DNA from 3 places in the Paenibacillus sp. cl6col genome. Region 2 is predicted to be linked to each of the others. Evidence: riboswitches for the same ligand, from Rfam matches in the RefSeq annotation. Region 2 holds a riboswitch; each other region holds the start of a gene.

Region 1 (3,285 bases), on a different contig from region 2:
GGTGCGGCTATGGCCTTCAGCTCGGTATCCGTTGTACTGAATGCACTGCGGCTTCAACGCATCAAGCTGTAACCTGGCACAATTCCTTGGTAGAGATCGTGATGTTCCTAAACAGAAGGTAGCATATAATCATATCGCCGAACGTATTATGCGGTAATGATGATGCGGATCATTGACGAACTGTCAACTTTGGTGTTAACAAAAGTGGCGGCCACATGGTATGATCAAATCGGATGAAAGGTATGATTAAGGAGGTCTGAACATGCAATTACGCGTTACAGCGAAGGCAGTCGAGCGTTTTTTGGCTGATTGGGGATTTACAGCAGGAGACTCAGTACGCATATTCGTCCGCTACAGCGGATTCAGTGCTTCAGGACCTTATTCATTCGGCATCATGAAAGACAGTCCGCAATATCCAGCAGTGACGGAAGTTGTGAACGGCATTACGTTCTTTATGGAGCAAAATGATGTATGGTTCTTGGATAATCGTGAATTGACGCTAGATGAGAAAGGTGAAGATATTGTCTTTCTGCATGAAGGAATGGTCATCTAGCGCATCAAACCGTAATCATCAATAGGCGAGCCGAGAGGCTCGCCTATTGTATATGGATAGAAGCTTAGTGAAGCGGAGTTTAATGAACATAAGGTGACAGCTCGGTATTCTTTTATTTTGGGTAGAGATGAGAAAAAATCCTTGTCATTCGTTCTGGTTAGATATATAATCGTTCTCAATTGGGGGAAGCGTGACTGCGACTTTCAATGCAATTGAATAGGAGGAAACAGGTGCTTTGGGTAACGTCGAAGCTTAATAGGGAAGCCGGTTGGAAATCCGGCGCGGTCCCGCCACTGTGACAGTTGAGGTATTGCGAGAGAGCCACTGGTCGTAATCGATCGGGAAGGCTGCAAAGGCCAATGAAGCTGAAGCCAGGAGACCTGCCTGTTTTGACAACACTGTTCGTACCTACGGGAGATAGGGAAGTGTTCGTAAGCATGGATATCGGTTTTCGATTCCTCTTAGCATGAGGGTAGTCTGCTAATGAGACGGAAGGATCGATCTATTCCACTATGACTTCATGGACGTTTACGAGACATTTCTGTTGTTGGACAGGAATGTCTTTTTTGCATATTGTTTTGCAATGAAATTTCTGAAGTCTGAGTGATAAAGTCACATATGGTGGGGTAGAGCGCTCAACTGCAATCTTAATTCCGTGTTAAGCGATAGAAATTGTCCAATTATATCCCGTACGGCAAAATGACTCATGGAGAGGGGCAGTATGATGACAGTTCATTCAATCAAGACAAGCACAGCAGGTTACCCTCGGATCGGATACGACCGGGAATGGAAGAAGGCATTGGAGCAATATTGGGCTGGGAACAGTTCTGTTCAGCAGCTGGAAGAAGAATTGGCGCGCATCAATGATGTTCGGCTGAAGACGATGCAGGACGCTGGCATTGACCTGATTCCAGTAAATGATTACTCCTGGTATGATCATGTGCTTGATATGACGGCCACATTCGGATTGATTCCGTCACGGTTTGCATATGATGGTGGAGAAGTGAACGCAGATTTGCTGTTCGCCTTGGCTCGCGGTACACAGGATGCGGTAGCTTGCGAGATGACGAAGTGGTTTAATACGAACTATCACTACATTGTGCCGGAATGGGAAGGCAAGGCGCCGCAACTTACGGTCAATCGCCCGCTGCAAGCCTATCGCCAAGCGAAGCAGATTCATGGCATTGAAGGTAAGCCAGTCATCATCGGGCCATATACGTATGTCCGCTTTATTAAAGGGATTAAACCGGAAGAGCGCCTGAACGTTCTTCGCCAATTCGTAGGAGTATACGGACAGTTGCTTAGCGAGTTGGAGGGTGAAGGTGTGCAGGCTGTGCAATTGGATGAACCTGCATTCGTGCTGGAAATGCCAAGCGAGCATTGGGCTGCTGTGAAGGAAGTCTATGCCGAATTACGCAAGGCAGCACCAAGCTTATCATTATGGGTTCAGACCTACTTCGATGCGGTGTCCGACTACGAAGCGTTCGTGTCGCTTCCAGTGGATACGCTCGGATTAGACTTTGTTCATGATAGAGGGAGAAATGAAGCAGCGCTTCGTCAATTCGGATTCCCTGCGCAGAAGCAGCTTGCTGTCGGCATTATTGATGGCCGCAATATTTGGCGTACGGACTTGGCTGCAGCAGCAGCATGGCTCGAGTCTGTGGAAGAGATTGTACCGAAGGAACGCTGGATTATTCAGCCATCATGCAGCCTGCTTCATGTACCACTTACGGCGGAGCGGGAAACTGAGCTGTCAGCACCAGTGCGCGAGGCATTGGCGTTCGCGGATGAGAAGCTGGAGGAGACTGCCCTACTTGCTCGTCACTTCTCAAGCCCGAGTGAAGAGACGCGTGCAGCATTAGCAGAGAGCGGTGCTCGTGTTCAAGCATGGCGGACAGAACCGTCAAGACAGCGTCCGCAAGTCGTTCAAGCGTTGGAAGAACTGCTTCGTGCAGAGAAGGAAAAAGGAATTGAACGTCTTCCATTCGAGGAACGCAAGGAGCTTCAGCGCAAGCGCTGGCCATCGCTGCCGCTGCTGCCGACCACAACGATTGGCAGTATGCCGCAAACTGCGGATATCCGGCGCGCACGCCTTCGCTTCCGCAAGGGAGAATGGGATGCGAAGACGTATGAAACGTATTTGGAAGAGGAAATGACACGCTGGATTCGCATTCAGGAAGAGATCGGCATTGACGTGCTGGTACATGGTGAATTCGAACGCACGGACATGGTCGAATACTTCGGTGAGAAGCTGGACGGGTTCGCATTCACGAAGTTCGGCTGGGTTCAATCCTATGGTTCGCGCTGTGTAAAACCACCGGTTCTGTACGGAGATGTGGCGTTCACAGAGGCGATGACGGTGAAGGAAACGGCATTTGCACAGTCCCTGACGTCTCAGCCGGTTAAGGGGATGCTTACGGGGCCGGTTACGATCTTGAACTGGTCGTTCGTACGTGACGACATTCCTCGCGAGCAGGCGGCATTCCAGCTGGCGTACGCGCTTCGTCAAGAGATTGCAGCACTGGAGACTGCAGGTATTGGCATGATCCAGGTCGATGAGCCTGCGGTGAAGGAAGGTATGCCGCTTAAGGTGGAGGATGCTGTCTATTATACGGATTGGGCGGTGCTTGCTTTCCGGCTTGCAACATGCGGAGCAGCGCCTGAGACGCAAGTACACACGCATATGTGCTATTGCGACTTCTCCGACATGGTTGATACGATCCGCAAGATGG
Region 2 (3,285 bases):
AAGACCAACCTCGCATCGCCAAACTGCCCATCACCCAAAACAAAATCTCATTGATCGTCTGATTTGTCATGGCTACAAGAAAGGAGACGATGGAGCCGAGAAAGGCTTGCATCACGACTCCAGATAAGATCAGTGTCTCGATTGGAATCTTCCCCTGCTCACTGGCCAGCTTAATGACGAACATTAGGGTCGCTACCCCTGTAGCGAATGCAACGACAGGAATCGTCCATTCGCCGAACAGCGAATACTGCAAACCGAAGTAAATAAGGAATGCGGCTCCAACAGAAGCCCCTGAAGATACCCCTAATGTATACGGATCTGCCAACGGGTTGCGCAGCACTCCTTGAAATGCAGTACCTGCGACCCCAAGCGCCGCCCCTACGAGCATTGCCAATAGAACTCGTGGGAAGCGTACCTTCATCATAATTTGCGCGGAAGCGTCATCCCATGTCACCGGTATGAACTGATCCAGCCCTGGAATATGATGAAGCAGAATTTGAGCAATTTCCCCCATTGGCATTTGTACAGAGCCTACAGCGAGGCATCCTACAACGGACAAAAGGAGAAGCGCAATACCCGCTCCTCCATACCAACCCATTTTATTCATCGATTTCTCCACGATGATTATTTTACCAAGTCCGGATGAATCGCCTTCGCAACTGCCTTCAATCCTTCAGCTACACGAGGTCCCGGACGGCTGATCAGGTTCTGATCCACACCGATTACTTGATTGTTCTTAATTGCATTAATGTTGTTCCAACCGCTGCGTCCACGAATAATTTCTTCCAAGGATTTGTTCGTCTCTTTGTCCACTACACCTTGCGTGAACATGATTACATCCGGATTGGATTTAATAATATTCTCTTCGTTAATTTGAATCCAGCCAGCTGAATCAGCCGCAACGTTCGTGCCGCCTGCCACTTCAATCAGTTCGTTCATGAACTCGCCGCTGCCTACTGTCCAGCCTGGGGAGAATTCAATATACACCTTTTTCTTCTCCGCACTTTGAACGGCCGACTTCACATCTTCACGCACTTGTTTCATGTTGTCAACAATCGTCTTCGCCTTAGCTTGCTGATCCGTAATTTGACCATACAATTCAATGTTCTTAATCACATCATCGTACGTTTTTGGCTCAACCTTGAATATTTTAATGCCCAGTTCACGGAACTTCTTCACGACGGGCTCCTTCATGGAGATACCTGTGAATACGATGTCCGGCTTAGCTTTAATGATTGCCTCTTCATTCGGCTTCGTAATGCCGCCCATTTTCTCTTTGGACTTCGCTGCCTCTGGATAGTCGTCAAAATCAGACACCCCAACGATTTGTGCATCCAATCCAAGCGCGAACAAGGACTCTGTCTCAGCTGGGGACACGGATATAATACGTTCTGGCGCTTTGTCGAATGTGAACTCCTCACCAGTCGCATCCTTAACAGTCAGTGGATACGTCGTTTTTAGATCATCCTGCTTCGGTTGTTCTGTAGCCCCATTGCCATTGGACTCTTGCTGTGCAGTATTATTCTCAGCAGGCTTAGCCGCATCTTTATTGCCGCAAGCCGCCAGTCCTACTGTAAGCATAAGCGCCAATAGCGCCGCTACCGATTTGTTCAGCCATTTGTTCATGTCAGAATCTCTCCCTCGCGTCATTCTTCCTAGTCTCTAACCATGTACTACCCGTGCAGGTGTAAAGCGGTTCCATCCTTCGCCATGCGAACGATAATGCACTGCAAGCTGCACTTGCCGTAAGAATGTATGTACATCCCCATTCGGTATCAGTTGTCAATGAGCACTTGCATATACCTGAGCTGTAAATCCTACTGTGACTGAATTTGTGATATACATTCGTGCTGTGCAATTGCATTGAACTGCAGTTTACCTTGTACAAACGAAGTGCTTGATGGGATGTGAAATCATTTCCAAATACAGCAAAAACCCCCGATCCTTCGATCCGGGGGAACACAAAGTCATCTATCGCAATATTCAACAGACACCTAGAAGCAGGAAGCAAGCAGCTGCGCTGCCATGTTGCCTGATGCATTACGCCAATGACGTGATCCTCTCCGCGAAGGATACAGCTCGTCCATCTTCAGGCAGGTTTCCTGACTTAGGAGAATACGTTGCAGCTCGCCTTCCCATCCATAGCGGTACATACAGCACACACTAATGAATCCGACAGTGGCATCATGAGCGCAACACTCCATTCACAGTGGCGGGACCGCGCCGGGTTTACACCGGCTTCCCTATTAACCTCGAATATGCATCGGCCATACAATACAACGGTGTCTCTTACCGAACAACGCGTATGGATCCGTACCGCATACATACCCAAGGACCTGAAGTATCACGATTATTCAATATGGAATACATTTCGTCATCCAAGTGCTAAACTCGATAATTGATTATAGGGGAAAAGCCCCTGCGTTGCAATAGATTACATCATTGCGCGTATCCAATGAACCTGCTTTGACACACAAACGTCATCATCTGCTGGGAAGCCGTTCTGCTCGCAAGAACTTCCATTTGCGGGCACATCGCTTCGCCGTAATCATAACACCGCCACCGATTGGCGCAGCGGCTTCCCAGAATGACTTCCTTGGGAAAGCCAGCGTGTATAAGCGACGAACGACGCCACCGTGTGTGACGATGACAACATCCGGCCGCGGGGTAGGCCCGCTTCCATATGACTGTCTCTGCATCCGGCTTGTCTTGCTGCGCAGCACACGTCCACGTGGCAGCGGCGAAGAATGGTACGGTCGACGACGGATAGCGCTCTCTTGCCGTTCCATGTGATTACCGCTGCTGATGAAGGAATCACGCGCATTGCGCAGCACTTCCCACCATACATGCGCCGTTCGCGTACAGAAGGTCTGCCACGGTTCCCCGCGCGGCGGCTGGATGGCTGATGAATCGTCAAGCCATCTTCGATACTGTGGATCTTCCTTCAAGTCATTGTAGGTTAACCCTTCCCACATACCGAAGTCATATTCTCGCAGCCTTGTGTCCTCCACAGCTTGGATGCTGTCACGCGGACGCAAATAGGCGAGCGTGTCGCGACAGCGGCGCATATCGCTCGTGTATAGCAGCGGCGATGGATGCGCCAATGTTCGGCGAAGCGCTCGGAGCTCTTCTGTTGAATCCGGCAATAGCGGCACATCCGAATAGCTAATATATCGCCGTTCCGTATTCTCTTGCGTCAAGCCATGACGAACAAGTGCGAAACGCACAATTTTGCCGCTTGCTTGACTCTTTTTTCGTAACATATGTCTTGTCATTAATAATCGT
Region 3 (3,285 bases), on a different contig from region 2:
TTCGCCTCCTTTCCTGCATTCAGTGTATCGTTGTGACGCATGTATGTCCTGTCTTTGTGTGCCGGATATGTCGGCCATTCTTAGTGGTACATGATAGCGCTAATTATACCTGTTGGCGTTCGCCGTGCTCTATGAAAACAATTGCTTATTGCCTATAACGGGAAAGACTCTTGTTATATTTCAAAAGTTCTGGGACAATAATAATCAGATTATAGAGGAAGTTCAAAAAGTCCGCTGCGACCTTTTTGAACTATTTTTAAAAGCACTTATAAGCAAGTAAGACAGAATCTTGACGTGTTGAAAAGAGGGCACTAGATGAATAAGCAATCCATCTATGGATTAACATTGGATCAGTTGGCCGCTTGGTTAGAGGAGCGGGGACATAAGAAGTCACGGGCATCCCAAATATGGGATTATCTATATCGCAAGCGGGTCAAGGATTTCGCTGATATGACAGAAGTAAATGAAGCCAGCGTAGCACTGCTGTCCGAACACTTCGTTATTCATACGCTTAACGAGCATGTGAAGCAGCAATCGGCTGACGGCACAATCAAGTTCTTGTTCAAGCTGCAGGATGGCAACTTGATTGAGACCGTGTTGATGAGACACAAATTCGGGCTGTCGGTATGTGTGACGACTCAGGTTGGCTGCAACATCGGCTGCAGCTTCTGTGCGAGCGGACTGCTGGCGAAGAGCCGCGACTTGTCGAGCGGCGAGATTGTGGAGCAGATTATGAAGGTTCAGCACCATTTGGATGCAGTGGGTGAGGGTGATCTGGTCAGCCATATCGTCGTAATGGGTATCGGAGAGCCATTCGATAACTTTGAGAATATCGTAGACTTCTTGCGGGTTGTTACCGACCATAAAGGTCTGGCAATTGGAGCGAGACGAATTACGGTATCGACGAGCGGATTGGCGAATAAGATTAAAGACTTCGCAGATATTAATCTGCGGGTGAACTTGGCCCTGTCCTTGCATGCGCCGAATGATGAGCTTCGCACGCGCATTATGAAGATTAACCGCGCCATTCCGATTGCAAAGGTGATGGAAGCGATTCGGTACTTCATCAACACGACAAACCAACGGGTGACGCTGGAGTATATTTTGCTGAAGGACGTGAACGATCAGCAGGAGCACGCACTTGAGTTGGTGCAGCTGATTCAAGAGTGGAAGATGCAGGACGAGGTCAATGTGAACCTGATTCCGTACAACCCTGTTGATGAGCACAGCCAGTATCAGCGCAGCGAGCAGGAGTCGATTCGTGGCTTCTATGATGTCATGAAGAAAAATGACATTAGCTGCAGTGTACGGTTGGAGCATGGTACAGACATTGATGCAGCTTGTGGCCAGCTTCGCAGCAAGCAGATTAAGAAAGAAAGCGGTGCTGGTGCCGATCAGGCAGCTATGAGCTAAATAACATTTTGTAGTCAACAAAAGGCGTACCTACCAATGGGTAGGGCGCTTTTTTTCGTGCTGTCTATGAGAAAGTTCTTTGTCCGTCATGCTAAATTTTGCTACAATAAAACCACGTATTCTTATCGAAATTACATAGAAATAGTTTATATGGTGCTGTGCATGCGCAGCTTAATAGGGAAGTCGATGCGAGTTCGACGCGGTCCCGCCACTGTAACGCAGAGCTGACAATCAAGGCTTTTATCCACTGTTAACTGAGTTAACGGGAAGGTAGATTGTCGAGCGATGATGCGAAGCCAGGAGACCTGCCATATAAGTGCTCTATATTTCTCACGAGGATGGGAGGGGGATGTTTATTCGTGCTGCTAGTAGGAGATTACTAGTGTATTTAGCTGCACCGAAGTGGTTACCTAACATCTTTCTAACATGGAAAGGTGTTTTTTTATTGCCTTCATATCGACATATTAAGGAGATCAGACATTGAAGATGATTACGAACAGAATGTTGAAGAAGAGCTTGTCTGCATTACTAAGTATCGTGTTGTTGTTATCTCTTGTACAGCCACAAGTCATAAGAGCGGCTAGTGGGCAGGGTAATACACAACTAAATAACATGATTGAACATACAGTTCAATACTATAAAGATTATTATAATGATGCTTCTAATCAAGATGCTGTAAGTGATTCATGGTGGGAGCTTGTTGCTCTGTGGAGCGCGGGTCAAGATTTGCATGATGGGACTTGGAGATTACCTAAATGGGAAACAAAAGAGCCAAGACTTCGTCCAAATGCAGGAGGCACCGATCATATTCGATATATTTATGGCTTACTTGCGTTAGGAAAGAATCCGGCTCACGCTTGGGAAACGAACCGGAATCTGTGGGCGGAGCTGGCAGCTCAGCAAGATCCAGCAACGGGTGCTATCGGTGGAGTCAATAAACACATTTGGGCAATGATTGCCTTAAGCGCCGGTGAAAAGCTTGGTCAGGATATGGGATCATGGAATGCCGCATCCAAGCAAAAAGCACTCGATTATCTGCTTAAAGCACAATATGCTGACGGAGGTTATGGACTGTCAGCTACTGGAAGCTCGGGTGATACTGACATTACTGGTATGGCGCTGCTTGCACTTGGTCAATACCAAGGACAGAGCGCGGTAGATGCGGCAATTGAACGAGCTAAGGAATTGTTGAAAAACCGCCAATTGGACAACGGAGGGTTTGATTCCGTTGGTACATGGGGATCCGGAGATAATTCCAATAGCTTATCTACATCCGTATCGGGATTGGTTGCTGCAGGCGATGATGTCTTGTCAGCAAAGTGGCAAAATTCCGGCAACACAGTTATTGATGCATATGCACGTTTTCAACAAAATAGTGGATCATTTAAATGGAAAGTAACGGATAACGCTACAAACCGGATGTCCACCGAGCAGGCTCTTGTTGCATTGCTCGATATCAAGCATGGAAAATCGGTATGGAGTCGCCTCGCGGAAGTGAAACTTCCACCGGATCAATCACAGATTAATGTGCAGGTAAGTGTCAAGGGGATTGAAGATGTCATTTATCAACCTAACCTAATTTCCTTGGATGCGACCATTAAAAAGCACACTGCGTTGGATGTATTAAAGTTAGCGCTGGATCAAGTTAATCCACCAATTCCCTACCTCACTTCGGGGAATGGGGATCAAGCAAGACTAACTTCTGTTGCTGGACAAAATGAAGGAAAGCTAGGCGGCAGCGATAGTTGGAAATACAAGGTGAATGGGAATGTTTCATCTGTAGGGGCAGGCGCATACGAGATAAAAGATGGCGATAATCTCTACTTCTACTATGGTCGCCAACCAATGATTTCTACAGTCTCTTCTATTCAA

What was found. A riboswitch is a leader RNA that binds a small molecule or an ion and turns the genes downstream of it on or off. The one in region 2 is predicted to bind cobalamin.
Region 1: linked by a shared signal. The riboswitch ahead of metE (5-methyltetrahydropteroyltriglutamate--homocysteine S-methyltransferase) and the one ahead of BLS15_RS01915 (ABC transporter substrate-binding protein) in region 2 are both predicted to bind cobalamin.
Region 3: linked by a shared signal. The riboswitch ahead of BLS15_RS24680 (DUF4430 domain-containing protein) and the one ahead of BLS15_RS01915 (ABC transporter substrate-binding protein) in region 2 are both predicted to bind cobalamin.

What each region holds. Positions count from the first base shown of each region.
Region 1 is NZ_FNAZ01000003.1:163,940-167,224, reverse strand. It holds gene BLS15_RS08730 (heavy metal translocating P-type ATPase) at 1-72, shown strand, start outside; gene BLS15_RS08725 (HesB/YadR/YfhF family protein) at 263-553, shown strand; cobalamin riboswitch at 765-956, shown strand; gene metE (5-methyltetrahydropteroyltriglutamate--homocysteine S-methyltransferase) at 1,278-3,285, shown strand, end outside.
Region 2 is NZ_FNAZ01000001.1:453,852-457,136, forward strand. It holds gene BLS15_RS01910 (FecCD family ABC transporter permease) at 1-607, opposite strand, end outside; gene BLS15_RS01915 (ABC transporter substrate-binding protein) at 625-1,626, opposite strand; cobalamin riboswitch at 2,075-2,287, opposite strand; gene BLS15_RS01920 (histidine phosphatase family protein) at 2,484-3,275, opposite strand.
Region 3 is NZ_FNAZ01000012.1:79,316-82,600, reverse strand. It holds gene rlmN (dual-specificity RNA methyltransferase RlmN) at 316-1,413, shown strand; cobalamin riboswitch at 1,548-1,741, shown strand; gene BLS15_RS24680 (DUF4430 domain-containing protein) at 1,900-3,285, shown strand, end outside.